DNA from 2 places in the Paenibacillus sp. FSL K6-0108 genome. Region 2 is predicted to be linked to the other one. Evidence: riboswitches for the same ligand, from Rfam matches in the RefSeq annotation. Region 2 holds a riboswitch; the other holds the start of a gene.

Region 1 (16,174 bases), 3.3 Mb from region 2:
GGATGAGGAGTCATAGCTTCCCTTTCTCTCCCGCCCACGTTCTCGATCCAATAAGGATGTGTTGTATTCAAAGGATGATTAATTGACATAAGATTAAATACCTCCATGACTGACTTCAATAGTCATTTGTCCTGAGATAATGTATGTAGGTGAATGACCAATGGTGTCTTACAAAGTACCTCAGATCCCCAGCCATAGCATCAAATCCTCAGCACCCAAATGTTATTTAAGGTTTTTTTCACGTGCAGTCACAAAAAATACACTTCACACAATGATAAAGTGTTTAGTGTATTTTGGGGTTATCCTATCACTCTAATATAACAATTGGGTTGACGAGTATATTAAACTATATTATTTATTTAAAATCGGTATTTCCCTCAGCAGATTCTTCAAGTTAATTGCATCCCACGGCATATGCTCGGTTATGCCCAATCCAACGACATCTGTTTCCTCTGATAGTTCCTTGAGCAGCTGAAGGAGCTGAGGAATTTGCAAGCTTCCCGCAGGAGAAAAGGTGTAGGGCCCTTCAGGATTCGCAAATAATAACGAACGAAATGCCTTAGGATCCAGCACATCCAGATCAAGGTGAATAGCCAGATGCTTAATGCCGCTTTTTTTAATCCACTCTTTTATGGATGCTGTACTTTTCGTTAATTCTTCGGCTCCGGCTGTTTTGATACCTAGTCTTTGAATCATTTCTGTATCAGATTCTGCCGTAGTGATACCGAATCGTTCAAACGCTTCTGAAATGTCTTTGCTTTCCTGTTCAGTAGGTGTTGCCAGCCCCGCAATAAAAACATTTTCAGGCTTAAGAGGGATTTTCACATGTTTTGCAAACTCTTCATCCCCTTCTCCCAAAAGATTGCCCAGAGGTAGCGTATGTCCGTTATCATAACCCACGTAACCTACCAAATCACTGTGTGCATCAATCCAAATCAAGCCTAGTTCTCCATGATACCTTTCGTTTAAATAAGCAAACGGGGCTTGTTCGACCAGGCAGTCTCCACCAAACATGATAATACGGTCAGGCTTGTGCGCATGAATAATATGCTGGGCTGCTTCCAGTTGTTCAATGAGCTGTTTTCTCCCATTTACTCCGTTCTCGTTTTCCAGTGGCGTTCCATCATATGCTTGTACAGGAACTTGAATCAATGGTTGATCATTGTCAGGAGCCAGCCAGGCAAGCAGTTCCGCACCAAAAGAGTAGTTTGGGTTATTCCCCCCTTGCCATTGTGGCATTAACAGACGTATCGTTTTTTGATTCATGTTTATCTCTCCTTTACTTCAAAGTAAGGTTAGTATAAACTGAACGCAAATCAAAAAGTAGTACGCACTATTATGACAGGTACTACCCGAAAGGATAGCATAAATATGAGCATGGCTGAATACCAAGGTAAGGTTAAACATATTCAAGATACACCTTTTGGCTACACTCTGTCTGTCATTGGCGGTAAATGGAAGATGGTCATCATTTATCTTTTGGCAGAGAACCAACCGGTACGCTTTAATGAACTGAAAAGACAAATTGGAGCAATTACATTTAAAACATTGAGTTCACAACTAAAAGAATTGGAAGCAGATGGTATGGTCGAACGGAAAGAATATCCTCAAGTCCCTCCCAAAGTGGAGTACAGTCTGACAGATAAAGCGGAAACGTTATTGCCCGTTCTGGAAGGCTTATGTGAGTGGGGAGTACAAAATCAAAGGGAAAGAGGTGTGCTCGAGAATGATTAACTTTAGAAATAAAACGTATCGCTGTACCTCGGAAATTGTTATGAGCCTACTCAGCGGAAAATGGAAAATCTCTATACTTAATCACTTAACCAAAGGTCCCGTTCGGTTTAATGAGCTACAGCGACTTCTTCCTGACGCAACCCAACGCATGATTACAATGCAGCTCAGAATGCTTGAAAGCGACGGTCTCATTATTCGCAAGGTCTATCCGGTTGCACCAGCAAAAGTAGAATATTATTTGTCCGATCTGGGTGAGGAACTGGCCCCCATGCTACAGATGTTGTGCAAATTTGGCACGACCTATATCGAGAAATTTCCCGACGAAGTATCCTGCGACAATGATGACTCTCGTCGTGACATCGTTAATGTAAATTAAAGTAGTCGTAATTAGACGGCAGCAGCTCTGTACGATTGCGCTGCCGCCGTCATATCATCTGTCACGAATGGTTTAAGGCATTACAACACCAGAAATTGCGTTCCATACCCCTTTCCGGAAACCAAAGCTGTTTCCAGCTCCTCTTGATCTCCTTTAGCCAATAACACCACATTTTCGGGATACAGCTTGCCTAACAAAGACCACTGTACAAGTTCATTTCCGCCTGTTGGTATGACATGGACTCCATTATCCGTATTTGTCACCAATCCGGAATGCGATAGAATGTCTGCTACCTGATGAATGCTGGTCGATGTTCGCTTCACAGCAGAATCCTTGGAATGGTTGTTCTTTTCAGGCCGATATGAAAATCGATGTCCCCTGAAGAGCTGACCGAGGTCCACACTAGATTCTACACTAGATTCTACACTAGATGATGCATGACCTTCTCTCTCCACACTGAAACGCACGGTTGTTCGATCTGACCCTGTATTCGGAAGCAGTCTTGCGATGGATGGAAGCTCACTATGGTCTTCTGAAATGTGAAGGTAATCCTTGCTGCCAGGTATGCCCGTTCCTGCTTCATTTCGTGGTGCAGCATAATAATCGTCATATTCATATTCGAATGAGATGGCGACTATATCTTGTGTCTCTTCGGTCTCAATGGTTTGTACCGGATGCCATTTCAAAAGATAACGCGCAGCCGTTCCAGCCGACTCACCCAAGCCAGCTGGCAACACAGTTCCCAAAGAATATTGAAAGCCGTAACCTGCAGAGGTCAAACCCGAGCTAAGCACACTCTGTGCATATTTAACAATCGCCTTGTGCGTTAATTCCTTCCCGAGCAATTGAGTTAAAAAGATCTTACGGGCAGGCTCCAGAAAACGTAATCCTTTGTATTGCGTGTGTTCTTTGACTTCAAACGGTACTTGTTCCCAATTGGCAAAGGGAAGTAATGCATCCCGCAGCAATACAAATTGGTGCAAGTATTCATTATATAACTGCATAACTTTTGGTCCCCCATCGGGACCCCAAACCTGAGCAATAGCTTCCGGTATCAGGGTATGACCGTAGCAATGACTTCTAAATTCCAGCTGTCCAAGAGTTTCAGGTCCATATTTCGCCAGTGCCCTCTTTTCAGAATTAATCTCGCGTGCCCAGAGAACCAATTGTTCACCAATGCGTGCAGCCTGTGCCGTAATTTCAACACCTGCTTTATCCTTCAAAGCCAAAGATCCAAGCGGTAATGATGAAAGATCACCGGAGATTGCCAAATTGGCTTGAAGGCTGTCCAATAACACTGAAGGATTACCGTCTATCGGTTCACCCAGCTGAACCAGTATCGCCTCAAGCAGTTTATCCAGCTCGATGACGACCTCTTTTGCTCTATATATGCCGTCAGGCAATTTCCAATCCAAAGCCGCATTCTCGCCTGTTCTAATCGAGTCCTGTGAATATGCGCCAATGAGAGACTCAACATCTATTTCATTTCCCCATACGATCCGTTTATCTTTCAAGTGAAGCTGATATGCTGGCATTTTTCCCACCCCTTCAGTAAGATTTTTATATTGAACGGCAATTCAATTTGCCCTTCGAATGTTAGACTATCAGGTGCCATGATCGTTGAATAGTACGCACTTTTTTGTATGATCCGATCATTTTTGTGTCGTAGGATACTTTTTGATCCTGCAAAATAAAGGTTCAAATTGTACGGCAATGCATCACGTTTCCGATCCTGTGCATTTTGAATGAAATACAAGCATTTCAAAAAAGAGATGTCCTGGCTAATCTACATTAGCGTGGGCATCTCTTTATATTCAACGATTGAATTTGCAACGTATAAGCCTGGGCCTGCTACAATAGTTAGGGTACTTTGATTGTTTCGACTATTCTCCGCGAACAATACGAAAACCCTGGTCGGGACCAAAGCCATTTGCATCGAATTTCCCTCGAAAAGCGATCTCGTTATTGTTAACACCGCCGATCCAGCCTCCGCCTTTTACGACCCGAAAGGAAGCAATTTGACTCTCAGCATCGCTGTACCAGTCCCAGCACCATTCTCTTACATTGCCAGACATATCGTAGATACCAAGCTCGTTGGGCTGTTGGGTACCAATCGATTTGGTTTTGTTTTTGTTGCTCTCTATGGCAGGCCAGTTCCAGTCTCCAGTTAAGATTTTGTCCCCGGCGTTCTTCCAATACCATGCGACTTCATCGGCGTTGTTGCTGCCGCTGTATGTGTAATTCTTGCTCTCCTGACCTCCGCTTGCGGCATATTCCCATTCCGCTTCTGTAGGCAGTCGGTAACCGTTAGTTCCCTCATTAATCGTTACTGTCCATTTTATATTATCGTTATCATTCTTATTTTTCAGGTCTTGGGTATCCTTATTGATGTTGTAATGCGGCTTTAAGCCCTCTTTTATGCTTCTTTGATTGCAATATTCTACCGCGTCATACCAACTCACCATTTCTACGGGTAATTGATCTCCTTTGAATCCAGAGGGGTTATTTCCCATGATATCTTCCCACTCTTTTTGCGTTACCTCATATTTTCCGATATAAAAGTTCGACAGGGTCACATTTCTACCAGCGAAATTGGACTTGTTGTTCTTAAACGATCCACCTTGCACGAATACAAGGTTATCCTTCGGTTCGGGTTTATCCTGCGAACAAGCACTGATCACTAGCATTGTTGCTATTAAAAAGAACATCAACAGCTTTCTCATTGAACGATCTCCTTTAAACTAATGGGAAAATAAGTGGCTATGATGACTGCCATTCTCATCCGGCAACATCGAAGGCCATTTGTCTGACTGAAAACGGCCTTCAACATATCCGGACTGATGGTAGAACTGAGGAAAAAGGCATTGAGCCTGTCCCTAATGTATAAGAATCTGATTTACTTACGTTAAACGGGTCACCGTGGGGTTGCTTACCATGGATTACTTACCACACCGTTACGTTGGAACTTCCGCTGCTTTGATATCCTTCTGTCGCTAACACCTGGTAAGACCAACTGCTACCCAGATTCATTCCTTTGCTTGCCCATGCGTTCACATGGTTACTGAACGTAATAGCGGAGTTAACCCCGGTCGCTCTCTTCGACTGTCTTACGCTCCAGTACTGGGCAAAGGTTTGTGTACCGTCAATGGAAGGTGCATTGTATCGCATCGTTGTATAGATGTCATAGGTTCCTCCATCACTGTTGACAGTACCTTTAAACGTTCCGGTTGGTCGGTATGTGCCCCAACTATCTACAACGTAATATTCAATAAGTGCATTTCTTGTCCACCCGTAGAGTGTCAAATAGCCATTGCCGGATGGAGACCAAACCCCAGCATTATAGTTAATTGTCCGGTTTGGAGATCCAACATTCCAGCCTTTACCAACAACAAAGTTCCCCGTATTTTGCCATGTCACACTGTAATTTCCGCCCGATCCATTCACAGCATTAACCGTACCGCCGCCATCGGTCCAATTCTGCCAATAATCTGTCGCTGCACTTGAGGTTGCTGCAAACACGCCAAAACTCATGGAAGCTGCCAACACGACCGTCAACATTTTTTTGCCAAATTTAAACATATTATACCTCCCAATATGATTGTATTTGTCCTAACTACTACTTTCGTCTCATTCTCGGTTGAAGTTCTCTTAACAATTGACACCTTTTTCCTTTAACCTCCTTTCTGACTAAATTATAGAATGATAGCGGTTACATAAAAACCTGATAAACTATAGATTAATCTCTAATAAGTTTAGATTTATGTCTGCTTTCCTTCTAGAAATCGACTTGTACCTACAAGAAATCAAATATGTAAAAAGCCGCCCAGAAGGGCGGCTGAGAAAATAAATGCTATGCTTGGAAATTATATAATCCTCTCAACTTCTACTGCGTCATCTGTACCCTCAACCCACATATAATAGCGTGTTTTATCTTTATATATGCGTACTTTCGGATACAACGAATAGGATTGCAGGCTAAAAAAATTCGGCTCAACTTGCTTCCATACTTCACCATTTAAGAGTTGATAACTATTCCTTATACTGTATCCATTAAAATATTCGATCTCAGTATCAACATAATCAGTCACATTGTTTTGGAGATAATCTAAATAAGTGCTAAGAGGCTCCAATCTATTTATTTCTTCATTTAGCTGTGAGAATGGAACCTTTATATCTATGAATCCCTCTGACAATTCTGCAACTTGAGAGGGATAAAATCGAATAATTATACCATTATCGTAGTAATAAAATGGTGTGGAAGAGTTTATTGGAATATCATATATACTCTTTTCATAAATTGTAATTCCCTTATTATACTTGAGCTGAAGGTTATGAGATAAAATAGACATAAGATTGGCCTTTTTTTGATCAGAATCTACTACATCGTATAATGTAATTCGGTCACCTGTTGCAAGATCAAAATTATAAATAATGGATACATAGGTTCCTATATTATCATCGCTGTAATTGAGTCCATCTGTGTAAGCTACAGATAATATTTTATTATTATTGTACGTTGTTTTCACGCTCGTTTTGTACCAAGCTACACTATTATTCTGTTGGAGTGCCTTATTGCCATTAGCTACTTCTACTGTATGTTCCTTTAAAGTATCATTTATTTTTTTTATAACTATTGCATTTCCACCACTAATTTGAACATACGGTTGACCTTTATAGGTATGTACAGCGGTTTTAACTGTTGTTGAAGCTTCCGTTGAATTTGATAAGAATAATACGTAACTCGTTAAGAATAATAGTGTTGCCAAGATTAATTTCTTCAATATGACCTTGCACCTCCAACATTTCTATACCATCTGTGTATTTACTCAATAATAAAAGTTTACCATTTTGAATTCAGTTTTTTGCTCAAATTATTGTAGCTGTATAAGCTAAATGATCTCCCCTCCTTTTTTTATTTTACCATTAATTTTATTTTTGAAGGAACTGTCTATATCTCAAAATGTCATCTTAACACTTTTTTTAAGAAGTTATATCCTCCCCTTCCCTTTTTTCTATCCCATATCTTTTTAGGAACTTGATTCGTTTACAAAGAGATACTTTACTTATCAATTTCTTTCTACGGAGGACGAATATTATGGAAATTTCAAAGGGAGTCGAAATGCTCCATCTGGACTATCACGGGAATGTGATCCACCCTATTCTTGTAAAGGATCATGAAATGACTATTCTAATAGACACTGGTTTTCCAGGTCAATTTGAGGATTTACGTGTGGCAATAGAGCAGGCTGGCGTTTCGATAGACCAACTAAATGCGGTGATTTTGACCCATCAGGATGTGGATCATATAGGGAATCTTCCGGAGATTTTGCAGACACGTGGCAACGCTATTAAAGTATATGCACACGAACTGGATATGCCGTACATCCAAGGGGAACTGCCTCTGATCAAAGATGGTCAGCTGGAAAATCCGCCGAAGGGCACAGTAAACCATACTTTAATAGACGGTCAAGAACTGCCGTTTTGCGGCGGGATTCGCGTTATTCACACACCTGGGCACACACCCGGTCATATCAGTCTTTATTTGAAGGAAAGTAAAACGCTCATTGCCGGGGACTCCATGTACAGTGTAGACGGTATGCTTGGGGGAATTCACACCCCGACTACACCGGATATAACTGCAGCAAAGCTTTCGTTGAAAAAGTATTCATATCTCGACATTACATCTGTCGTTTGTTATCACGGGGGATTAAATAATGTAAATGTGAAAGATCAGATAGCAGCACTCATCCAAGATTAAAAATTTCAATATACTTTGGAGAGTATTAATCAGCTATTTAAAACCCCATCTGCTCATTTGGCTGTAAGTATAAATCATAAAGACGTTTCTTCAGGTGCTCGCCACCCGTGGAACGTCTTTTTTCGTTGAAGAGAATAAGTGACTCTTTGGGCATTTTTGTTGCAAACCTTTAATTGTTCGTATACAATAAAACAAATTAGTTGTTCTATAAATATAGAACAAGGAAGACGAGAGGAAATTGGAGCTATGAACTACAAAGTGGAAGTTGATTTCGCGCCTATTTATGAATGTGTAAGCAGCCTGACGGTTTTCATGAGCAAACAGAATCATAATGCTCTGGATGCTGGAAAACTATGGGTCAGAGAAGTACAAGATCGGTTCGCACCTGCCAAACTGCAACAAATGCGGGAGACGATGAAACTTGTAGGCGATTTTAGCCTTGCACCTTATATTTGGAGTTGTCCTGGAGAGCGCTCAGTGAGTGGTTTTTTGGATTGGCTTGAAGACCTAACCACAGGCCAGCTATATGACATCGCTGCTAACGTGAAGTTGTCCGTTCCCTCTAATCTCCCGGAACTGCGCAGTCGGACATCCGAAGCACTGCGTGAATGGGATGCCCACTATTTCAGTCAAATCGATTCGGCGATTATCGAAGGCCTTGCCTTAGAAGCTGAAACCAGACGGTCCAGTCTGAACGGAACCAATGATCTTGAGGTCTATGAGGAAGCAACGGAAGGTATGCGTCTATACCCTACCCCTCTGCTCAAACAAGTGATTCTAATCCCTCAATATCATGCTCGTCCCTTTGTCACCTCAGCCATCTTTGATGAAGTGATTTTTACCAGTTACTCTGCCGATATTCTCCCGCCAGCAACGGGTCGACCTGAACATCGGTTGTTGCGTCTAACACGAGCATTGTCCGACGAAACCAGATTATACATCCTCCGCCTGTTGGCAGGAAAGCAGTTAACATTCACTGAGATCGTAAGTGAGGTTAAACTCTCTAAGAGCACAGTACACTACCACCTGATTTCATTGAGGGCAGCGGGGCTTGTCATCGTGCATTATAACCAGAAAACGACCTCTTACAGCTTGCGCTTAGAAGCACTCAACAAGCTTTCGGAACAGATTTCAGCTTATATTGAAGAATGATGATAATGCCCTTTAACCTATACACACGGAGGAAAACTCATGCTTAAGCGCAGTTATTATGGTTTACTAGCTACTGTCACTCTGAGTTCATTTGGTGACGTATTTGGTCTTCTTGCTATGGAATGGCTTGTCTATGAAATAACTGCATCTAAGATGGCCATGGGTGCGATGGCACTAAGCTTTAGCATTCCAGAAGTGGCCATTCGGCTGCTCGGCTCGCCGTTATCCGATCGGTTACACCGAGGGCGGTTCATGGCAGTGCTTGCTTCTATCAGATTGCTTGCTCTCTTATTACCACTGAGTCTGGGACTCGCAGGCAACTTGCAATTATGGCACCTTTTTCTGGCCGCAGGACTAAGCGGGGCTTGTTCTGCCCTATTCATGCCCACCGCAATGGCAATTGTTCCCGGAGTAGCAGATGAACGCAAACTGGTGCGTGCATTTGCGGTAATCGACGGCTGCCGTAATGCAGCTGCTTTGTTGGGCCCGGCCTTAGCCGGAGCTCTTACTGCCGTAGCTGGGGCACTGCCTACGCTGGGCATCAACGCCGTTTGTTACACCGCCGCCATTGCCACGTTACTCTTTCTGCCCACAATGCACAAGCCAGTAGCAACTAAGTCCCCCTTTTCAATTAAGGCTTATCTCAGAGATATCCATGAAGGTTTCTCTTTTTATCGTCGTTTCCCGGCCATGCTTTCGATTATGGGAATGGTTTCAATCAGCAACATGTCTTCTATAGCGATCTGGACGATGATGATTCCTTTTGTTCGTGAAGTTTTAGATCGGGATGCCGCTGCTATGGGTACACTCACCACTGCTTCAGCATGTGGAACATTATTAGGACTATTGGTCATCTCGTGGATGGGTGAAATTAAAAGACGACGGACAGTTATGCTGTGCAGCCTAGCCGCCATCGGGCTTTTTAACGCCTTACTGGGTCTATTCCCGAGTTATCCGTTTGCGCTTGTTGCTTTATGTGCCGCTGGTGCAGCAGGACCTTTCTTTGGTTCTCTCAGTTCAGCTTTGCATGGTACGCTTGTCCCCGGACCTCTTCAAGGCCGAGTCAACTCCATACGGTTCCTCATTGGTGGCGGACTGCAGCCTGTAGGTGCTTTTGCAGGTGCAGCGGTTGCAGAACTCTACGGTCTGCCTTTCTTATTCTTGTCTTTGGGTCTGCTCCCCTTGCTTTGTTCGGCCGCCGCAGCTTTCCTTCCAAACCTGAAGAATTTAGATGGTGATTTATCTGCTTTACAGAATAGAGTACAAAATAATTCTCATAACAAGGTAATTAACACATTATAGGAATATCATTTTTTAAAAATAAGTGAATCTCTGGATTAGTCGTGTGTATCCACTTTAGCTGACTTGTAGTCTACAACGGATACACACCAGCATAAAAAAGAACGACAAGCCCTGCCAAGGCATGTCGTTCCTCACTCATTTGAATTTTCTTCCTTGCACCTTGCCCCACTACAACAGTTCGAACTGAAGCTGAGGTTCAGCTATCTCAGCATTCGCTACCGACTGTTCGGCACCATATCCCAATTCCAGAACCGTAGCAATACGCTCGTTGCCCAGTACGCCAAACGTTTCAGCACGGCTCTGGTCATACATCCAGTCATGTAATGTGCTGCGCACACCCAGTCCCTGTTCATGGGCAAGCAAACGAAAATTTTGGATCAAACAGCAGACGGCTGCAAAGTCCTCTTCCCGCTTATGATGATCCGCCTCTTCCTTCACCAACACCAGAAGATACGCTGGAGCGTAATCCTGCAATCCCTGCATGAGTTTTCCGGTACGATTATCGGCAAAAATAAATCGCCACGGCTCACGGAGTCCATCATTTGGCGCCCACACAGCGTGATTAAGCAATTCAAGGATTAGCTCCTGTGATACCGGTCGATCCAAAAAATCTTTCGGACTCTCCATACCTCCTTGCAGATCGGACAATTTCATTTTTATATCCTCTCCCTTCTAAGTAGTCTGACCCTGAAATACAGTCCACTTCTGCTCAGCGGGTGTTCTTTTCCGACTTCTTGGCGCTTTGTCGTAATATCCCATATGAAGAATGCCTACAAATCTTTCATCCTCACGCAGTCCAATTCCTTTGAAAAAGCCTTCATTCTGAATCATGGACTCTGTATCCCACAGCATTCCTAACCCTTGTTCCCATCCCAGCAGTTGGAAGCTCTGCATCACCCCGCAGGCAGCCGCATAATTACGGTCATTGGTCAGACGATCCGGTCCCACAGTCGACATAACAATGACGTGAGCAGGAATATCCGTAAACCTCTTTTTAAACACATCCAGCAGTTTTCCCGGAATCAACTTGCCGAGCTTGCTCTGCGACATCTGTTCCAGCATACAGTCTACCAACCGTTTGCGTGCTTCGGGAGTTCCGGCATAAACAACACGCCATGAGCCAGCTTCAACAGATGGTTGAAGCCGTGTGGCCTTTCGCAGCAATTCAACAACCAACTCCTGTTCCACCGGTGTAGCATTACATTTACGAATACTTCTGCGTTCCCTTATCAATTCCGCCAAACTCAAGTTTTTCACTCTCCTTCAGTTTATCTGGATTCCATATCCATGCTGCTCTCTTGAAGAAATTGATGAATTATCTTTAGCTCCGATTCCGAATATTTGTCCAAAGAACGATAGAACCGTTCAGCCTCAAGTACATGTAAACGTTCATGCAGTTCAAAAATCTTTTTACCTTGGGGTGACAAACGGAAATAGCTCTCCTTTTTGTTGTCATTCATTTTCGTGCGTTTGACGAATCCTTCCTCCAGCAGTTTGTTGCCGATCTTGGTAATACTTGCTTTGGACAAATTCATCGCCTCGGCAATGCCCGTATTGTTAATGGGTTCATGCCTGCCAATGCAATCTATCATATGAACCGCGGTCAAATGCTGAGGGATTTTATCGATGCTTTCCCGCTGAGCGATACTTAGAAAATGTTCGATTTCCGTATCCTTGTGATTCTCATATACATGTAAAAAGCGGATAAATTGGTCATATAGTAACTGTTTTGTTCGATCTTTTGAATCCATTCTTCAATCGCTCCTTATTTACTTATAAACAATAAAAAAACCTTAAGAAATAGACTTATTTCGTGAATATAAAATAATATTATTAACTGGTTAACAATATATCACAACTGATAACGGTTATCAACTATAATCTAACCATTGAACATTAGCATCTAGAAAAAGTCCATTAACTCTTGAACATTTCTTCTTTTTCGAGTACTATCAATCTAAACAATTTAAACGATCATATGTAACTGGCGAACACGGTGAACCGTGAGGGAGCATATGGTTTAGTCATAAGCCGTACGCCTGGGCAGAGGTAAGGAATATTTATTTCCTTGCCTCTTTTTTATGTTGAAAGGGCGATGTGAACATGAGTACTGACAAACTGATTTTGAATGGACAAACGGTAGCGGATTTTATGAAGGAAGACATGGTCTCTAAGGTTGCCATTCTGAAGGAAAAAGGCATTCAGCCTTGTCTCGCTACAATCCTCGTCGGAGATGATCCTTCTTCAGCGACCTATGTGCGTATGAAAGGAAATGCTTGCGCTCGCTTAGGCGTGCATTCCATTAAGGTCGTTCTTTCTGCGGAAACCACCACGGATGAATTGATTCAAGAAATTAACAAGCTAAATAATGACCCTTCCGTACACGGTATTTTGCTTCAACACCCTGTCCCGAATCATATCGATGAAAGAGCAGCTTTTGATGCCATTAGCATCGAGAAGGACGTTGACGGTGTAACGACCCTCGGTTTTGCACTTAATGCTTTCGGAGACGCCGAATTCCCTTCCTGTACACCACAGGCTATTATGCGTATTCTGGATTTCTACAATATTCAGATTGAGGGCAAACATGCGGTGGTCATCGGAAGAAGTCCAATTCTGGGCAAACCTGTCTCAGCCATGCTGCTTAACCGGAATGCAACGGTGACGACCTGCCACTCCAAAACCGTGAATCTGGAGGAAATCGTGAAGCTTGGGGATATCATTGTTGCAGCCGTAGGTAAACCACTCTTTGTTAAAGGAGACTGGATTAAACCAGGTGCTGTCATTATTGATGCAGGTTATAACAAAGGCAATGTCGGAGATGTGGATTATGAAGCTTGCTTTGTTCCTTCTTCAGCGATTACACCTGTACCGGGCGGTGTTGGTCCTGTAACGATTGCGACACTCATCGAACATACGATTAAATCTGCCAATAAGTTATCTGAGAATATATAAATGAATTAGCTTACATCAAGGTCTCTCCAATTGACGAGGGGCCTTGTTTGTTTTTGTATATGTTTAATTGACTTATCTCACAATTACGCACACCCGCAAAATAAGAAAATATCTATAGCTTTTTTTCTCTTTTTACATACGGACCATATCTATATTATTATGAACAAGGCTTAGGAAGGAGATAAAAATAACTTGAAACCTTTAGTACAGCTGCTGCATTTTGGTTATCATCAGGCGATGAGCTGCATTTTTCCTGTGGCGATCTTTGGAACGTTGGCCCTTTCTAACGTAATTCAGATACCCTTTCTTTATCGCTATGATGCCATTCTGCTTGTTTTATTAGCAGTGCAATACCTCATGTACCGCAGCGGATTGGAAACACGTGATGAAATCAAAGTCATATGTATATTTCACGTGATTGGTTTGGTGCTGGAGATATATAAAGTATGGATGGTATCCTGGTCATACCCTGAGCCTGGGTACACCAAGATTTTGGGTGTCCCCCTTTATAGCGGATTTATGTATGCAAGTGTAGCAAGCTTTATGTGTCAAATATGGCGCAGACTGCGTATGGACATGACCGGTTGGCCTGGGTTTGCATCTTCGGTTCTGTTAGGCGGAGCCATCTATATTAACTTTTTCACACATCATTTTATTCCCGATTTTCGTTGGTGGTTGACAGGGCTTGTATTTATTGTATTTAGAAAAACATGGATCATTTATCGGGTACGATTAACGACCTATCGTATGCCGTTAACAATCGCTTTTATCATCGTCGGTTTTTTTATCTGGACCGCTGAAAATATAGCTACATTTTTTAACGGCTGGAAATACCCTGATCAGCATGATTCCTGGCAACTGGTCAGTTTTAGTAAAATCAGTTCCTGGTTCCTTTTGGTGATTATTAGTGTCATCATTGTTGCCCAGCTGAAATATGTCAAAGCCAATCGAAAATAATGAGTAGGAGGATACAATGGAAGACGTAGTTTTGTGGTTGAAATATGTGTTATTAGGTATCGTACAAGGGGCTACAGAGCCTATTCCGGTTTCTTCAAGCGGTCATTTGATTATCGTTCAACGATTGCTTGGCATGGAGCAGAACGGATTATCCTTTGAAATTTTGACGAACACCGCCTCACTGATTGCCATTATGTTTATCTTTCGGGAAGATATTATAAAACTTATTGTAGGAGGCTGGAGATTCCTAATCTCTCGCAATGCGGAGTACAGAGCAGATTTCATGTTTTGTCTATACATAATCATTGGTACCCTACCCGCTGCGATCGGGGCTGTGCTATTCAAGGATAAAATTGAAGAAATATTCACTTCAGTCTATACGGTTGCGATCAGTTTACTGATCACGGGGGTTGCGCTGTGGCTCATTCGAAACCTTCGCGGGCGCAAAAGAGATGGCGATTTGTCGGCAAAAGACGCAGTACTGGTGGGTCTGGCTCAAGCGGTGGCTCTTATCCCGGGAATAAGCCGCTCTGGTGCAACAGTCATTGCATCTATTGCTGTCGGGATGAAACAAGAAACGGCGTTGAAATTTTCCTTTATGCTCTACATTCCAATTAGCATCGGCGGCGTAATATTAGGGGCTTCTGACATCGTAACCGATCCGCACCGAGCGCAGTTGGCTATACCTTACATTTTAGCGTTCATTACGACCCTTATCGTAACCTACTTTTCAATGAGATGGTTCATGGGAATTATGGCAAGAGGAAACTTGATTTACTTTTCATACTATTGCTTTGTAGTCGGAATTCTTTTACTTATTTTTTTGTAAACCCGAATTTCCTTGTAACGTATAAGGGAACAACCCCTAAACAGTGGGTTGTTCCCTTTTTATTGTTTTCCAAACTTGGCGATCCCCGCCCTACTCACAGGTTCCGTACAATCACTCTTTAACGCTCTCCAAGAACCATGGAACCACTGTCATTCGGATCATCCATTTGTTTATGGGTGACGAGCTCTCCTTTATCGTTGAATCCCTTTATTTCATACGGAATTGTTGCAGACGAAGGCAGTGATACAAACCAGATTATGCTTTCCGGCCCCACCTCAACCAGCTTGGCTTCGGTAACTACTGGTTTCTCATCCCCCTCGACCTCGACAGTTACATGCTGAATTGCCGGGTCTAATATATGTCCAAACAGCATAGGGAACGGTGTCGATATATTATTCAATTCAGGTATGCTCATGTAATCAAGCGCTGATTTGAATTGAGATGATTCACCAATGGAATATCCGCCACCCCATGCCCACTTCCAGCCAAATACGATTTTCCGGGCATACTCCATCTGAAGATTGCTGTTATTTTCCTGGCTAGATTTTTGTTTAAACAAAATTATGCCCCCGTCTACCGGTTCTTGATGAATGATGTGAAATGAATTATCCTTACCTCTAAACTTCTGGATCGCTTCTTCAGCCGTTTTCCCTATAGGAATATGGATGGTTTCACTCATTCCCATTGCTTTGGACATACGCCGATCGGCTAGTCCGCCAGGTCTGTCATTAACATAAACCAATGCGATGCATGATATGAGCAAAAATAAAATGACGATCGCAGTAATTCGAATGATTCGTTTGCTTCGCATTTTTGGCATCTCCCCCCTGTCATCAAATCAAAACTTTCTGTTTGTGGTCGTGTCGTTTCAGAGGTTTCCTCATTTTCTGTCGTGGGAGTTGAAACCGACTCATTGGTTTGTAGAACGAAATCCATTCAATTGTATCACTCTTTGCAGGAACTCATCAGATTATCTCCCTCACTCCAATTAACACTCAAACAACATCACATGTTTTAAACAGAAAAAGTCGCCATAAATGGCGACCTTTTACGCAAATTAGATTTTACAAACGAATAGTTAATCGAACTTATAGGTCCAAAACGCTTCTCT
Region 2 (16,174 bases):
GTACCACCTTTGCTGACAGCATTGTGCAGCTGGTAACCTCCAATAATCTGGATGGCGTCGATCTGGATTGGGAATATCCGACCAACCCTGCTGCCGGTACAACTGCGCGGCCACAGGATAAACAAAATTTCACACAACTGCTCTCAAAGGTTCGTGAGAAGCTGAACGCTCAAGGACAGGTGAATGGCAAACAATATTTGCTGACCATAGCCGCCGGAGCAAGCAGCAGTTATCTGAACGGTGTGGAAATCAATAATATTACTCCTCTCCTGGATTGGATCAATCTGATGACTTACGATTTTCATGGAACCTGGGACGCAACCACAGGTCATCACACGAATCTGTCTGGAAGAGATATTAGCGTAACGTCCGCGGTCAATCTGTTCAGAAACAGCGGTGTTCCCGCGAATAAACTGGTCATTGGCGGAGCCTTTTACGGCCGGGCATGGACTGGTGTTCAGAATTCGAACAATGGTCTGGACAGGCCCGGTTCAGGTGGTTTTGAACCCGATTATAACACCATTGCCAGTCAATATTTGAATAAAAACGGATATACACGGTACTGGGACAGCAGTGCTCAAGCTCCTTATCTGTTTAATGGAAATACCTTTATCTCCTATGACGATCCGCAATCGCTCAGACTGAAGGTACAATATGTGAAAAACAGCAATCTGGGCGGCATCATGTTCTGGGAGTACAGCAATGACCGCTCAGGTGCGCTGCTTCAGGCCGTATATTCAGAGGTTACGGGTGGTGGCACGGTGCAGCCTCCGAATCCAAGCGGGTACAACTATTTGGTTGCTCAAGCCAATCAGCAAATCGTCTCTGCCGAAAATCAAGGCAATGACCAGCTTGTAGCTGATCGGACAACTGCAGGAGACTGGGAGCTTTTTGAATGGATCACGAACTCCGATGGAACGGTGTCTCTCAAGTCCAAAATCAATAATAAATATGTCACAGCGGATGTTAATACGGGTGGCGCCCTGATCGCAAAAGCCACAACCATTCAGCAATGGGAGAAGTTTAATCGTGTGGATTTGGGTGATGGAACCATTGCATTGCAGGCACTTGCCAACAACCTGTATGTGACCTGTGATCTGAATAATGGCGGTAAGCTTGTAGCGAGTCGCAATTCGGTTGGCGGGGCTTGGGAAGCTTTCCGGGTGAATAAGTAACCGAGAAGTCGAGTAAGAGCGTCCATGCAGTAAACCCAATTGGAACATCAAGGGTAGGTTAGAATCTTATATTTTCTCAAGGAAGCGCCAGCCGACTAAACGTTTCATGGGCAGGTGCTTCTTTGATTTTTGTCAGACATAAGGCGTGCTAACAGTCCTTTCGTTTTAAGTATTACCCGTCTATTAAAATTTTAGTAGATTTGTAATCTAGCAGGTTTACTTCCGTCTCTTCCGGGCATACTGATAGACATGAGAGAGTTACAGGGATCATGATCACGGGAGCCGAGGGGGAGAACGGAATGAGCAGAAAAATTGTGAAACAAATTGGACTTATAATTGTATGTCTTATGATGATTATAATGATGTGGGAAGGTCAGAAAACCGATGCAGCTGTGGCGGCCACAGCGATTCCGGAACAATCCATTCGCTTGCGTATTCTCGCAAACTCGGATGCAGCGGGAGATCAGTTGGTCAAACGTGAAATTCGTGACGCCGTCGTTGCCCAGATGAATGATTGGGTCACCGAACTGGAGAATCCGCAAAGTCTGGAAGAAGCGCGTGGGGTCATCCGTCAGCATCTATCTGAAATAGAGGATCGTGTAGGAGAAGAGCTTGCGAAGCGGGGGTTAACCTATTCATATCAGGTGGAACTTGGAGTGGTTCCGTTTCCAACCAAACTATATGGCGGTACCGTATATCCTGCTGGAGATTATGAAGCAGTGCGGATAACACTGGGAAAAGGTGAGGGTCAAAACTGGTGGTGTGTACTGTTTCCACCATTATGCTTCATAGATGCAGGCACAGGTGATGCGCTGGCGAAGCCTGCAGCAGCATCTGCAGCAGCTGCGGAGCCTGGGGATGCGCAAGCATCTGTGCAGACAGCTGCACCGGAAGCACGTTTCTTCCTGTGGGATATGGCGGTCAAATTGTGGGATTGGGTAACGGGATTGTTTGCATAACTGTATAATATACTGCTGCATATAAGCTTGCTCAGGGGAACTTCAATTCAGGGGAGTGCCCCTTTTGTTTTATTATGGATTTGATTCAAATACCTCATGATGGTTAATCGCTTGGGAGAATGAGACCTCATCCTTGGGCAGAACAGATGTGTTATAATTATAGGAATCAGAAAAAATAAGCGAAGAAGGTATCGAGGAAGCCGGGTGCCTTGCATTAACTACCTTACTGAAGTTTAGGAATGATGAATATATGACTAAAGAGAACGAGCAAATGCATCAGTCTTCCATGAAAGGCATGGAGAAGGAAGAAACTACAGAGGAAATGATTACGAGCATGTGGGATGTCCATGTACTGGTAACCAATGAGAATACGGATGATGCGGTCAAAGGAAGTGCTTATAAACAGGCTCTTGCTGACTTGCAGGATGCCGCAGCCTGTCTTCGTCAAGGACAGACTGTGGCATTCCCAACCGAGACGGTATACGGTTTGGGCGCAGATGCCCGGAGTACAGCTGCGGTGGAAGCCGTATTTGCAGCCAAGGGGCGGCCTTCGGACAATCCGCTGATTGTGCATATTGCCCAGCGTGATCAGTTGGATTCGCTGGTCACGGCGGTGAATGGCACGGCGGAGGCGCTGATGGAGGCCTTCTGGCCGGGGCCGCTTACGCTTGTGCTGCCAGTTAGGCCTGGGGCGGTATCCCCGCGGGTTACCGCCGGTTTGGACACGGTGGCCGTGCGTATGCCGGACCATCCGGTGGCTTTGCAGTTGATCGCGGCAGCGGAATGCCCGGTCGCCGCGCCGAGCGCCAACCGCTCCGGGCGGCCAAGCCCGACACTCGCCGCACATGTGCGCGAGGATCTGGCAGGCCGCATCGGCGGCATCGTGGACGGCGGCCCCACTGGGGTGGGCGTCGAGTCCACGGTGGTGCAGGTTGGTGACGACGGTACCGTCACCATCCTGCGCCCTGGCGGCATTACGGCGGAACAGTTGTCCGCCGTTGCCGCCCGTGTCGCCACGGACCCCGCGCTGCTCGCGGAGGGGGCCGGTGGCGATGACAGCCCGGCGCCGCGCTCGCCGGGCATGAAGTACACGCACTACGCGCCCGCAGGTGCGCTGTGCGTGGTGGAGGGGCCGCCCGCAGCAGTGGCGGCCTGGATCAGCGCCGCCCTCGCAGAGGCGGCGCAGCGCGGGGAGCGCACCGCGGTGCTGGCGTTCGCCGAGCACGCGGAGCAGTACCGCGCCGATGCCGTGTTCTCGCTGGGCGAAGCCAGCGAGTTGGAGGAAGCAGCGCGCCGGCTGTACGCCGCGCTGCGCAGCTGCGATGAGCAGGGGGCCACATATATTGTGGCTGAAGCCTGCTCGCGCGAAGGACTGGGAGCAGCCGTTATGAACCGGCTGCTCAAGGCGGCAGGTCACCGACTCATTCAGGTCGGTGACCGATAGCCCCCTTTTTTCATAGTATCCTTTTTCCGTAGTATCGCTATAAGTTTCCTCTGACACCTGCCCTTTAACCGCGACCAGTATTTCTTTTACTCTTTGAATACCAGAAATGCAAAAAGTCTTCTCAGGTCATGTTTAAGTCCTTGTCCGCATATGGTGTACAAGAACCTTTACGTGACTTGGGGGTATGGGAATGTGGGATGTGTCTGCCCATGTAGGGCAGTTGGTAACCATTTTGATTATGGCCGTCGCTCTCGGACTCGACGCATTCTCACTCGGCATCGGGATTGGCATGAAGGGTATTCGTCTGAGAGATGTATTGCGAATCAGCACTGTCACGGCCTTGTTTCATATCATCATGCCTCTTATCGGCATGTATACAGGCAAATACGTCAGCTCCCTGCTAGGAGACATTACGACGTATGCGGCTGGAGCTCTGCTGGTCTTGCTCGGTGCCCATATGATCTTGAACGCTTTCCGGGAGGGAGAAACCAAGCTGGTGGATCATCGATCTCTGCTCGGTGTGATTTTGTTCTCACTGAGTGTCAGTGTGGATTCGTTTTCCGTTGGAGTCTCGCTTGGCATGTTCAGCAATGATCTGGTGTTGACGGTGCTCGCTTTTGGTATATGCGGTGGCGCAATGTCCGTTATGGGTCTGCTGTTGGGACGGCGTGTGAGCCAAAACATGGGGGATTACGGTGAGGCGGTAGGCGGAGCGATTTTGCTCGCTTTTGGACTTTTGTTTATATTTTAATATATAAAATGGGGAGGCTAACCATAATGAAACATATTTTGTTTGTATGTACAGGGAATACATGTCGCAGCCCCATGGCCGAAGGACTTTTGCGTAAACTGGCGTCTGAGCGGGGCATTCAGGTGGATGTTCGTTCCGCAGGTGTAGCTGCAACAACGGGCATGCCGATTTCCCGTCATGCAGAGGCTGTATTAAGAGACCACAACGTTGAGGGGCCACCTCATTCGACACAGCTTAGTGCGGATTTGATCGGTTGGGCCGACCTCGTCCTCACGTTGACACGCAGTCATAAACAGCATGTCATGCAGGTTTTTCCTGACTCGGTACACAAGACGTATACCTTGAAAGAGTATGTGGAAAATGACGAACAGGTCCTGAATGATCTTCAGGAACTCGACAGCCTGTTTGCGACATTGGAAATGAAGCGTGCGCTAGGGCAGGAGATTTTGGCATCTGAACGTGAACGGGCGATCGAGATCAGACAACGCATTCCGAGTTTTGATATTTCAGACCCGTTTGGCGGCAGTCGTGACGATTACAATATCGCCGCAGCGGAGATTCGGACTGCACTCGACAGACTTTTGGACAAGTTGAGTTGATTTGAATCTGATTATTGTGTTTATACCGTTGTGCACGTTCTGATTTTGATTCCTGACTTGAAATTTTATATAAAAACGGACATGAGATGTAAATTAACCGTTGATTTAAAACGCAGGTTGTTTTATGATGAAAGGGAAAACAGGGATCCGGTGTAACTGGCGACGAAGTGGACATAACCACGATGGAGCACCGGAACAAACGGCCGGTCGCCTGGGCAAAAGAGCAATTCTGCGATACCCGCAGACTGCTCTTTTTTTCGTCTTTCATCTGATAATTCGCTATAATAGTACCTGAAATGCCATGCAAGATTCCCAAGGGCAGCCAAGAGGAAGCCGGGCATGATTTTATCGGGAGGCGATAGGATGACTATTGAGTTAGATTCGGAACAACCCGGATTGCATGAACAGACCGCATCCATTCTGCGTGAACTGGCGCTTGCCGGACAGCTTGGACCTGGGCAGATCGTGGTGATCGGTACAAGTACGAGTGAAGTTTCAGGCAAACGGATTGGAACTAGCGGTGCGGTTGAAGTGGCGCAGCAGCTTCTTGCGGGTATACGCGAGGTGCAGCAGGAGTTCGGTTTTGATGTTGTATTCCAATGCTGTGAGCACCTGAATCGTGCACTGGTGATGGAGCGTTCTCTGCTTACACGTCTAGGATTAACTGAGGTGGGTGCAGTACCCGTGCCCAAAGCAGGCGGTTCCATGGCATCTGCAGCGTATCGCTCGCTTACTGATCCATGCCTGGCTGAACATGTGCAGGCCCATGCAGGAATGGATATTGGTGAGACGATGATTGGCATGCATTTGCAGCATGTTGCAGTACCTTTCCGAACAGCGCTTCGTTACATCGGTGATGCCCGTGTAACTACAGCATTGACCCGTCCGAAGTTGATTGGCGGCGAGCGCGCAGTGTATCGTATGGAAGAGCAACCAGATTCGACATTTTGTGACTAACGTATAAACCGAAACGATTGGTTACACTCCTGACTTCGATTGCATCACCATCTTACGATCGCTGTTATCCCCAGATTTTTTTGAATCTCTTATATAAGGGGAAATCCGGTGATAAAGGCGAACGCTCTGCTTCTCCAGATTGGTGTTGCACTCTCCGTTTTCGTGTAAACATGATTTCGCTTTATAACTTCACTTATAACTGGGAGGAATTTAATCATGGAACAATTGCGCAAGAATGACCCGGCAGTACTGGAAGCGATGAATCTTGAACTGAAACGTCAACAAAACAACATTGAGCTGATCGCGTCCGAGAACATCGTGAGCGAAGCGGTTATCGAGGCTCTTGGGTCTGTACTTACCAACAAGTACGCTGAAGGATATCCAGGCAAACGCTATTATGGTGGTTGTGAGCATGTTGATATTGTTGAAGATATCGCGCGTGATCGTGCCAAAGAAATTTTTGGTGCAGAACATGTCAATGTTCAACCTCACTCGGGTGCACAAGCGAACATGGCAGTATACCTTGCGGCTTTGAAACCAGGTGATACCGTTCTGGGTATGAACCTTGCGCATGGCGGACATCTCACACATGGTAGCCCAGTTAATGCTTCCGGATTGTTGTACAATTTCGTGGCTTACGGTGTACAAGAAGATACATTCCTGATTGATTATGATGAAGTGCGCAAAGCGGCATTTAAACATCGCCCTCGTATGATCGTTGCAGGTGCAAGTGCATATCCGCGTATCATTGATTTTGAAAAGCTTGCTTCCATCGCCAATGATGTAGGTGCTTTGTTCATGGTGGATATGGCACATATTGCAGGACTGGTAGCTGCCGGATTGCATCCAAGCCCGGTTCCACATGCGCATTTCGTAACAACGACAACACACAAAACGCTGCGTGGACCTCGCGGTGGTATGATTCTGTGCCGCAAAGCATGGGCAGCAGCGATTGATAAAGCGGTATTCCCGGGTTCCCAAGGTGGACCTCTGATGCATGTGATTGCTTCCAAAGCGGTAGCTTTCGGTGAAGCACTGCAACCTTCGTTCAAAACGTACGCACAAAATGTGGTGAAGAATGCACAGGTGCTGGCTGAAACGCTGATTGCTGAAGGATTGAACATCGTATCCGGCGGTACAGACAACCACTTGATGCTGATCGACACACGCAGCGTGAATATTACAGGTAAGGAAGCCGAGCATGTACTTGATTCCATCGGCATTACCGTGAACAAAAATGCCATTCCGTTTGACCCAACGAGCCCGTTTGTTACAAGCGGTATCCGGATCGGTACACCTGCTGCAACCTCCCGTGGTATGAACGAAGAAGCCATGGTAGCTATCGGTAAAATTATCGCCAAAACATTGAAAAACCCTAAAGATGCAGCGAAATTGGATGAAGCCCGGGCAGAAGTAACGGCGCTTACGGACCAATTCCCGCTCTACACTGACCTTAAATACTAAAAAACATTGCTCAGGCTGTTTGTTTTTGAGGTGTTCTTAAAATGGGATACAAAAAAACGAAGCAGGCAGAATGAGACCGTAGAAGCGTAGCGTTCGCCTTTATCCCCGGATTTTCACCTTTCTAAGGAGAATAAAAAAATCTGGGGATAACAGCGATCGAAGGATCATTCTGGTGGCAGAGTGCCATTGTATTCATCATTTTCATAATCTCAACTGACACAACAGCGAGAGCAAAAAGGACCGGATGACTCATTTTTCCGGTCCTATTTTTATAGGATTTGGTTTTCTGTAATGATTAGGTGCCCTTTGATGGTGTAATTCGGTGTAGGTGATGATATAATATACAGGATTTATCGGGCCTATGAATGGTGATTAGGCATATTTGGTAATGCTGAACATGAAGAAACATACCGGAGGGACAAATTAGATGGGAAAATTAGTAATATGTGATCACCCTTTGATTCAACACAAACTGACGTTTATACGCGACATGCGTACAAATACGAAAGATTTCCGTGAATTGGTGGATGAAGTGGCTACACTGATGGCTTATGAGATTACAAGAGATGTTGAACTGGAGACTATTGATGTACAAACTCCTGTTGCTGAAACACAAGGCAAAGTTATTTCGGGACGTATGCTCGGACTGGTGCCGATTCTGCGTGCAGGACTCGGAATGCTAGATGGCGTTGTGAAATTGCTGCCAGCTGCAAAAGTTGGACATGTTGGTCTGTTCCGTGATCCGGAAACATTGCAACCGGTAGAATACTACACCAAACTGCCTACAGACGTTACAGAGCGTCAATTGATTGTCATCGACCCGATGCTGGCGACTGGCGGTTCTGCCATTGCTGCTATTGACGTGCTCAAAAAACGCGGCTGCACGCAAATTAAAATGATGAACCTGGTTGCAGCACCTGAAGGCGTAAAAGCTGTTCAGGATGCACACCCGGATGTAGACATCTACGTTGCGGCGCTGGACGATCGTCTCGATGATCATGGTTATATCGTTCCTGGACTGGGAGATGCAGGAGATCGTCTATACGGCACTAAATAAGCATATCGCATGCTTTGTAAGAGGCTCGGAACTTATAGAAAAGGGGCTTTGCTTCAATGTCCAAGAAAATTAAAGTCATGACGATATTCGGGGTGCGCCCGGAAGCCATCAAGATGGCTCCGCTTATTTTGGAATTGCAGAAACATCCCGAATCTATTGAATCGATCGTATGCGTTACTGCACAGCATCGTCAGATGCTGGATCAGGTTCTAGAAGTATTCAATATTCACCCAGACTACGACCTGGACGTGATGAAAGACCGCCAAACGCTGAATGAAATTACGATTCGTGTGCTGGGAGGCCTAGAGCCAGTTTTGCGAGAAGCAAAACCGGATATCGTGTTGGTTCACGGTGATACGCTGACAACGTTTGTAGCCAGCTATGCGGCTTTCCTGCAGCAGATCCAGGTAGGACATGTGGAAGCGGGACTTCGAACGTGGAACAAGCTCTCTCCTTACCCGGAAGAGATGAATCGTCAGTTAACCGGAGTGCTTGCTGATCTGCATTTTGCGCCTACGGACTGGTCGTCATCCAATCTTGCCAAAGAAAATAAACCGGAGTCTAGTACGTATGTCACAGGCAATACGGTAACAGATGTGTTTCAATATACAGTACGGCAGGATTACACCCATCCGGTACTAGATTGGGCACAGGGCAAGCGTCTTGTGCTGATGACAGCTCACCGCCGTGAATCCCAAGGCGAGCCTCACCGTAACATTTTCCAGGCCGTCAAACGGATTGCCGACGAGTTTGAGGATATTGCCATCGTGTACCCGGTGCATCCAAGTCCTGCTGTGAAGGAGCCGGCTCACGCGATTTTGGGGAATCACCCCCGTATTCAACTTATTGATCCACTAGACGTCGTGGATTTGCATAACTTCTACCCGCATACTCACTTGATTTTGACAGATTCAGGCGGTTTGCAGGAAGAAGCGCCTTCGTTTGGTGTGCCTGTTCTCGTCCTGCGGGATACAACGGAACGTCCGGAGGGAATTGAGGCCGGAACATTGGAGTTGGTAGGTACCGATGAGGAACGTGTATATGAGCGGACCAAAGCTCTGCTTTCAGACGAAACACTGTATGCAAGCATGAGTCAGGCTGCCAATCCTTATGGTGATGGACATGCTTCGGAAAGAATTGTCAATGCGATTTTGCACCATTTTGGTGTAAATAGTGAACGTCCGGAATCATTTCACAGAAAATTCAAAAAATAATTCATTTTTTCTGACGGATTATTAAAGGGTACAGCATACAGTTAAACTGTACGGTTTACGCGGGTTTATGGGCTCTGATGGCTTATAATCCCGTCGTTTTCCCCTTTAAAACGCTAAAATCATTCAATTGACAAAGGCTCTCATCATTCAGTAAAATTAACTGGGATTGCAAGGGTGGCGTGGAAAATGGCCGATTCGAACAAACCAAATTCATCCCGTAACCATGATGATAATGTGTGGAAAGCAATGGGGCTCGTGACAGCTTTTGGAATCGAGATTGCCATTCTCGCTGTTGCCGGATATTACGTTGGCTCCTGGTTGGACAAGACCATCGGGGGTAGCGGAATATGGATCGCCGTAAGCGTTCTCTTTTTCTTGGCAGCAGGCGGCGTAAGCATCTACTTTATCGCGAAAAAATTCATGGGGGAAAGTGATGAGTGAACTAACCAGATACCGCAGATGGATGACTGTTTTCATCATGTACTTTCTTATGATTTGTTTTCTCGCAGCGGCCTTTCTGCCCCGTGTGGAAACAATAGCTTTGGGACTGGCCCTGGGAACGGTGATCAGTTGGATCAACGCTTCATATCTGGGTCGCAAAGTCAGAAGAATGTTGGATGGTGCAGCGGAAGGAAACCTTAAGCGAGTGAACCTGGGATTTTTGACTAGAGCAGCTCTTGCAGTACTCGCTATTTTCATGGCGATGCAGTATCCGCAATACTTCAATTTATATGCGGTTGTAGCTGGCTTGGTCATAGCACAATTTTCCTTACTATTTATAGGGATATTGTTGTCCCGCAAAGCAGACTCATAGTGGTGCTGCAAGCTTTCGAATGAGAAAGGGGTGAGAAAAATATGCATGAATCTCCGATAATTAACCTGGGTGGGTTCCATCTGGATTTGTCTGTTCTGCTGATGCTGATCGTAACATCCGCCATTGTATTTATTGTTGCAAAACTGGCTACGCGGAACTTGTCGGTAGAAAATCCGGGCAAAATGCAAAACTTCCTGGAGTGGGCGATTGAGTTTGTACGCAACCTGATCTCGAGTACAATGGACATGAAGAAGGGGCAGCATTTCCTTACCTTGGCAACCACAATGATTATGTTTATCTTTGTGGGAAACATGTTGGGTCTCCCTTTGGGCGTAGTAACTGGGGCTACGGATGCAAGCCAAGCTGAAATCTTTGGCAAGCCGATCGTCTCGGTTCAAGAAGCGTTCCATGAAGCTCACGAGAAGGATCCTGAAGCTCATCCACATATCGAAGTTGCCTGGTGGAAATCACCTACGGCTGACCTTTCGGTAACCATGGGTCTTGCGTTGATTGCATTTGCTATCGCGCATGGATTGGGACTTTTCCGTAACACCAAAACGTATCTCAAGCATTATTTCCAACCACACTGGCTGTTCTTCCCAATCAACATTGTGGAGACGGCATCCAAATTGTTGACACACGGTATGCGTTTGTTCGCCAACATCTTTGCCGGTGAGGTTCTAATCTCCACGATTATGAAGCTTACCGCATTCAAATGGATTGGCGCAATTGCAGCAATTCCGCTGTTGACGGCGTGGCAGGGTTTCAGTATTTTCATCGGAGCCATACAGGCATTCGTATTTACGGTTTTGATGATGGTATACATATCACAAACCGTCGAGTCGCACGAGGAGCATTAAGATTCAAGTCCATTACGGTTAATCCTGTAGGGCTGAACTATAAAATTTGAACGAACATTCTAAGGAGGATATACAAATGGGAGCAATGGCATTATTGGCAGCAGCAATTGTTGCAGGATTGGGCGCACTTGGCGCAGGTATCGGTAACGGTTTGGTAATCAGCAAAACGGTGGAAGGTATTGCACGTCAACCGGAAGCAAAATCCACTCTTCAAACAACAATGTTTATCGGTGTAGGTTTGATCGAGGTATTGCCGATCATCGGTGTGGTACTCGCGTTCATTTTCTACGGAGCGGCTTAATAAAATCAGTGCAGGTTTGGCGGGGAAGGCCACAGCCATCCGCGCCTTCTTTTTAGGTAGCGTCCGTAAACGCGGAGTTGCGGCCTGAGGATACCTTCAGGAAGGAGTGAACAGATTGAATTTCGTATGGGAAAATACAGTTCTGGCGATTATAGCATTTGGTATTTTATATTGGCTGCTTAGCCGTTATGCATTTGGTCCACTTTTCTCCATTATGGAAAAACGTCGTGAGCTCGTATTGGCGCAAATGAATGAGGCTGCCCAAACGCGGGATCAGGCTATTGCCTATGTTGAGGAACAGAAGCAGGCTCTTGAAAAAGCGCGTAAAGATGCTTATGACATCATTGAACAATCCAAACAAACGGGCGGCAAACAGGCTGAAACGATTCTGGCAGATGCAAAAGCAGAAGCAAATCGTTTGAAAGACGATGCTGTGCGTGAGATTGAGAGCGAGAAAAACAAAGCGGTTGCAGCGCTTCGCAGCGAACTGGGTACAGCTTCCGTTCAAATCGCATCCAAGTTGATCAAAAAAGAAGTTGAGAACGGTCCTGCACAAGAGGAGCTTGTGAACCAATACCTCAATGAGGTAGGAGGCCGACAATGAGCCGCGATACGATTGTTGCTAAGCGTTATGCGAAAGCATTGTTTGAAGTTGCTCTTGGACAGAAGCAGGTGCTTGAAGTCGAACAAGAGCTGCGTACTGTTGTAACTGCCATCACAGGTGATGCGGAAATCGGTAAATTTATCGAGTCACCCAACATCTCTGAAGAGGCCAAACAGAACGTACTTCGCACAAGTCTTGACGGCAAGGTGTCTGAACCTGTTCTGAAAACCGTTTTGCTTTTGATTGAGCGTGGACGCGTTGAACTGCTGGAAGCTCTGCTGAATGATTATGTGAAGATCGAGGGCGAATCGCTCGGCATAGCCGATGCGCGCGTGTACTCGACTTATGCTTTGAATGATGAAGAACAAGAAGCGGTAGCCCGTGAATTCGGTGGCCGTGTAAATAAAAAGATCCGTATCGAGAACATTGTCGATCCGACTTTGCTGGGCGGATTGAAAGTTGCCATTGGCGATACGATCTATGACGGCAGCTTGGCTGGCAAGCTCGAACGTCTTGAGCAGTCTTTTAACAGACGAGTACAGTAGATTGGGGTGAGGACACTTGAGTATCAAACCAGAAGAAATCAGTACATTAATTAAGAGCCAGATCGAACAATACAAGAACGATATCGATGTAGTCGAAGTCGGGACGGTTATTGAGGTTGGTGACGGTATCGCTCGTGTCTACGGACTTGAGAATGTCATGTCCAACGAGTTGGTTGAATTCCCAAGCGGTGTTATGGGTCTCGCCATGAACGTGGAAGAAAGCAACGTCGGTGTCGTTATCCTGGGACCTTACTCGGACATCCGTGAAGGCGACCAAGTAAAACGTACCGGTCAAATCATGCAAGTGCCAGTTGGCGAAGCATTGATTGGACGCGTTGTGAATCCGCTCGGTATTCCTGTTGATGGCAAAGGGCCAATCGCTACAACAGAATTCCGTCCGGTTGAAGGTAAAGCACCAGGCGTAATGGATCGTAAATCGGTTCATGAGCCGATGCAAACAGGGATCAAAGCGATTGATGCAATGGTTCCAATCGGTCGTGGTCAACGTGAGTTGATCATCGGTGACCGTCAAACAGGTAAAACATCGATCGCGATCGATACCATCCTGAACCAAAAAGGCAGCGGCATGAAATGTATCTATGTTGCTATCGGTCAAAAACAGTCTACAGTTGCTCAAGTTGTGGAAACCCTTCGTCGTAAAGGCGCAATGGAATACACAATCGTTGTAACTGCGGCAGCATCCGACCCATCACCACTGTTGTACATTGCACCGTACTCCGGTTGTTCCATGGGTGAGTACTTTATGTACAAAGGTGAGCACGTACTGGTCATCTATGATGACTTGACCAAACAAGCGGCAGCATACCGTGAGCTTTCCTTGCTGCTTCGCCGTCCACCGGGCCGTGAGGCTTATCCGGGTGACGTCTTCTACCTGCACTCCCGTTTGCTGGAGCGCGCAGCGAAGCTGAATGATGAGCTTGGTGGTGGTTCTTTAACCGCACTGCCGTTCATTGAAACACAAGCTTCCGACGTATCTGCTTACATTCCGACGAACGTAATCTCCATTACGGACGGACAAATCTTCTTGGAAGCTGACTTGTTCAATGCTGGACAACGCCCGGCGATCAACGTAGGTATCTCCGTATCCCGTGTCGGTGGTTCTGCTCAGATCAAAGCAATGAAAAAGGTTGCAGGTTCCCTGCGTCTCGACCTTGCTCAATATCGTGAGCTTCAAGCGTTCTCCCAGTTCGGTTCCGATCTGGATAAAGCGACTCAGGCCCGCCTGAATCGTGGTGCGCGTATGATGGAAATCCTGAAGCAAGGTGTTAACCAGCCTCTGCCTGTAGAACAACAGGTAGTCAGCTTGTACACAGCGGTTAAAGGTTTCCTGGATGAGATTCCTACAGGTGATGTTACTCGTTTCGAGCGTGAGTTCCTCGCGTTCATGGAGAGCAGCCATCCGGAAATTCTAGGGTCCATCCGTGATACAAAAGAATTGACTGCAGACAATGAAAATGCACTGAAAGGTGCAATCGAGAAGTTCAGAAAGAGCTTCGCCGTCTCTGTCTAAATAGATGATTGCAGCTGCGGAGTTGTTTAACCGATTCCGCATGTCTGCATGTAAAACTTTGATCTATCAAAGTTTCAATGTGCTTACGAAGTAGTTTTGACTACGTCAAAACTGTGTTGATGCTTACGAAGTAACTTTGGCTCCGCCAAAGATTAAGTTTGGGCTTACGAAGTAGTTTTGACTACGTCAAAACTTGAAGGTGGTGAAATCATGGCAAAAGGCATGCGCGAAATAAAGCGGCAAATTAAAAGCGTACAAAGCACCAAGCAGATCACCAAAGCAATGGAGATGGTAGCTGCCGCAAAACTGCGTAAAGCGCAGGAAAAAGCGGAAGCAGCTCGTCCTTATTCGGAGAAGCTGAAAGAAGTTGTGGCAAGTATTGCAAAAAGCACGCAAGGAGTTCAGCATCCGATGCTGGAAAGTCGTCCGGTCAAAAAGACAGCTTATCTGGTTATTACATCGGACCGCGGTCTTGCGGGTGGTTACAATGCGAATATTTTGCGTCAGGTGAACCTGACACTCAAAGAAAAACACAACTCTCAGAATGACTACGAATTGTTCGTCATTGGACGTAAGGGACGCGATTATTTTAAACGGCGTGAAATGGCGATGACATCCACGATAACGGATCTTTCCGATTCGCCATCATTTGCAGATATCAAATCCATTGCACACGAAGCTGTGCAAGGATTTGAATTGGGTAAATTTGATGAGTTGTACATTTGTTATAACCGCTTTGTGAATGCGTTGACCCAGATTCCTACGGTGGAAAAACTTCTACCAATGGAAACACCTGAGGTAACTGCTGCAGAAGGACCGACTGCAAGCTACGAGTATGAGCCGTCTCCTGAAGCTGTACTGGAGGTTTTGCTTCCGCGTTATGCGGAAACGCTGATCTATGGTGCACTTCTGAACGGTAAAGCGAGTGAGCTGGGCGCGAAAATGACGGCCATGGGTAATGCAACCAAAAATGCATCCAAACTCATTAATGACTTGTCATTGACCTATAACCGTGCCCGTCAAGCGGCGATTACGCAGGAGATTACGGAAATTGTGGCAGGTGCCAACGCAGCACAAAGCTAACCGTTTTTTATTAATGAAGGCTTGCAGAGCAAAGATAAACGAACGGTACATTATTTTTGCAAAAGTAGCAGGCTTGTAGGAGGGGAACGTTAAGATGAACAAAGGACGCGTTGTGAGCATCATGGGTCCGGTTGTTGACGTCGAGTTTGATCGCGGCGGTCTGCCGGAAATCCTCAATGCCATTACGATCACTACAGTGAGCGAAAGCGGCGTGAGTGTTAATCTGACACTCGAAGCTTCGAAACATCTGGGTGACAACCGGGTACGTTGTATCGCGATGTCCTCCACGGACGGACTCGTTCGTGGTATGGAAGCCGTAGATACAGGAGCTCCAATCTCTGTACCTGTTGGGGAAGCGACACTGGGTCGTGTATTTAACGTACTCGGCGAAGCCATTGATACTGGCGGCACTGTAGCTGCTGCACATAAAAATCCGATTCACCGCTCGGCTCCTGCATTTGATGAACTGACTACCCAGGCTGAAATGCTGGAGACAGGAATCAAAGTTATCGACTTGTTGGCTCCTTACGCCAAAGGTGGTAAAATCGGTCTCTTCGGTGGTGCCGGTGTAGGTAAAACCGTAACGATTCAGGAATTGATCAACAACATCGCACAAGAACACGGTGGTATCTCCGTATTCGCGGGTGTTGGTGAGCGTACACGTGAAGGTAATGACTTGTATCACGAGATGAGTGATTCCGGCGTTATCAACAAAACAGCGATGGTCTTCGGACAAATGAACGAGCCTCCAGGCGCACGTCTTCGTGTAGCCCTCACAGGTCTGACTATGGCGGAATATTTCCGTGATGAAGAAGG

The links. A riboswitch is a leader RNA that binds a small molecule or an ion and turns the genes downstream of it on or off. The one in region 2 is predicted to bind ZMP and ZTP.
Region 1: linked by a shared signal. The riboswitch ahead of MHB49_RS16060 (bifunctional 5,10-methylenetetrahydrofolate dehydrogenase/5,10-methenyltetrahydrofolate cyclohydrolase) and the one ahead of MHB49_RS31305 (TIGR01440 family protein) in region 2 are both predicted to bind ZMP and ZTP.

The regions. Positions count from the first base shown of each region.
Region 1 covers NZ_CP150288.1:3,526,680-3,542,853, reverse strand. Annotated here, with positions in the region: gene MHB49_RS16130 (hypothetical protein) at 1-89, opposite strand, end outside; gene MHB49_RS16125 (arginase family protein) at 352-1,266, opposite strand; gene MHB49_RS16120 (winged helix-turn-helix transcriptional regulator) at 1,372-1,734, shown strand; gene MHB49_RS16115 (helix-turn-helix domain-containing protein) at 1,727-2,110, shown strand; gene MHB49_RS16110 (hypothetical protein) at 2,191-3,645, opposite strand; gene MHB49_RS16105 (formylglycine-generating enzyme family protein) at 3,994-4,833, opposite strand; gene MHB49_RS16100 (glycoside hydrolase family 11 protein) at 5,054-5,689, opposite strand; gene MHB49_RS16095 (hypothetical protein) at 5,974-6,891, opposite strand; gene MHB49_RS16090 (MBL fold metallo-hydrolase) at 7,206-7,868, shown strand; gene MHB49_RS16085 (helix-turn-helix transcriptional regulator) at 8,115-9,020, shown strand; gene MHB49_RS16080 (MFS transporter) at 9,060-10,322, shown strand; gene MHB49_RS16075 (nitroreductase family protein) at 10,491-10,976, opposite strand; gene MHB49_RS16070 (nitroreductase) at 10,995-11,579, opposite strand; gene MHB49_RS16065 (MarR family transcriptional regulator) at 11,591-12,073, opposite strand; ZMP/ZTP riboswitch at 12,293-12,374, shown strand; gene MHB49_RS16060 (bifunctional 5,10-methylenetetrahydrofolate dehydrogenase/5,10-methenyltetrahydrofolate cyclohydrolase) at 12,426-13,277, shown strand; gene MHB49_RS16055 (DUF817 domain-containing protein) at 13,470-14,234, shown strand; gene MHB49_RS16050 (undecaprenyl-diphosphate phosphatase) at 14,251-15,063, shown strand; gene MHB49_RS16045 (hypothetical protein) at 15,182-15,874, opposite strand; gene bshB2 (bacillithiol biosynthesis deacetylase BshB2) at 16,142-16,174, opposite strand, start outside.
Region 2 covers NZ_CP150288.1:6,866,927-6,883,100, reverse strand. Annotated here, with positions in the region: gene MHB49_RS31330 (glycosyl hydrolase family 18 protein) at 1-1,175, shown strand, start outside; gene spoIIR (stage II sporulation protein R) at 1,475-2,134, shown strand; gene MHB49_RS31320 (L-threonylcarbamoyladenylate synthase) at 2,385-3,578, shown strand; gene MHB49_RS31315 (manganese efflux pump MntP family protein) at 3,769-4,329, shown strand; gene MHB49_RS31310 (low molecular weight protein arginine phosphatase) at 4,356-4,928, shown strand; ZMP/ZTP riboswitch at 5,071-5,152, shown strand; gene MHB49_RS31305 (TIGR01440 family protein) at 5,292-5,885, shown strand; gene glyA (serine hydroxymethyltransferase) at 6,102-7,349, shown strand; gene upp (uracil phosphoribosyltransferase) at 7,777-8,406, shown strand; gene wecB (non-hydrolyzing UDP-N-acetylglucosamine 2-epimerase) at 8,463-9,620, shown strand; gene MHB49_RS31285 (AtpZ/AtpI family protein) at 9,807-10,061, shown strand; gene MHB49_RS31280 (ATP synthase subunit I) at 10,054-10,434, shown strand; gene atpB (F0F1 ATP synthase subunit A) at 10,476-11,294, shown strand; gene atpE (F0F1 ATP synthase subunit C) at 11,371-11,595, shown strand; gene atpF (F0F1 ATP synthase subunit B) at 11,711-12,199, shown strand; gene MHB49_RS31260 (F0F1 ATP synthase subunit delta) at 12,196-12,744, shown strand; gene atpA (F0F1 ATP synthase subunit alpha) at 12,761-14,275, shown strand; gene atpG (ATP synthase F1 subunit gamma) at 14,486-15,358, shown strand; gene atpD (F0F1 ATP synthase subunit beta) at 15,453-16,174, shown strand, end outside.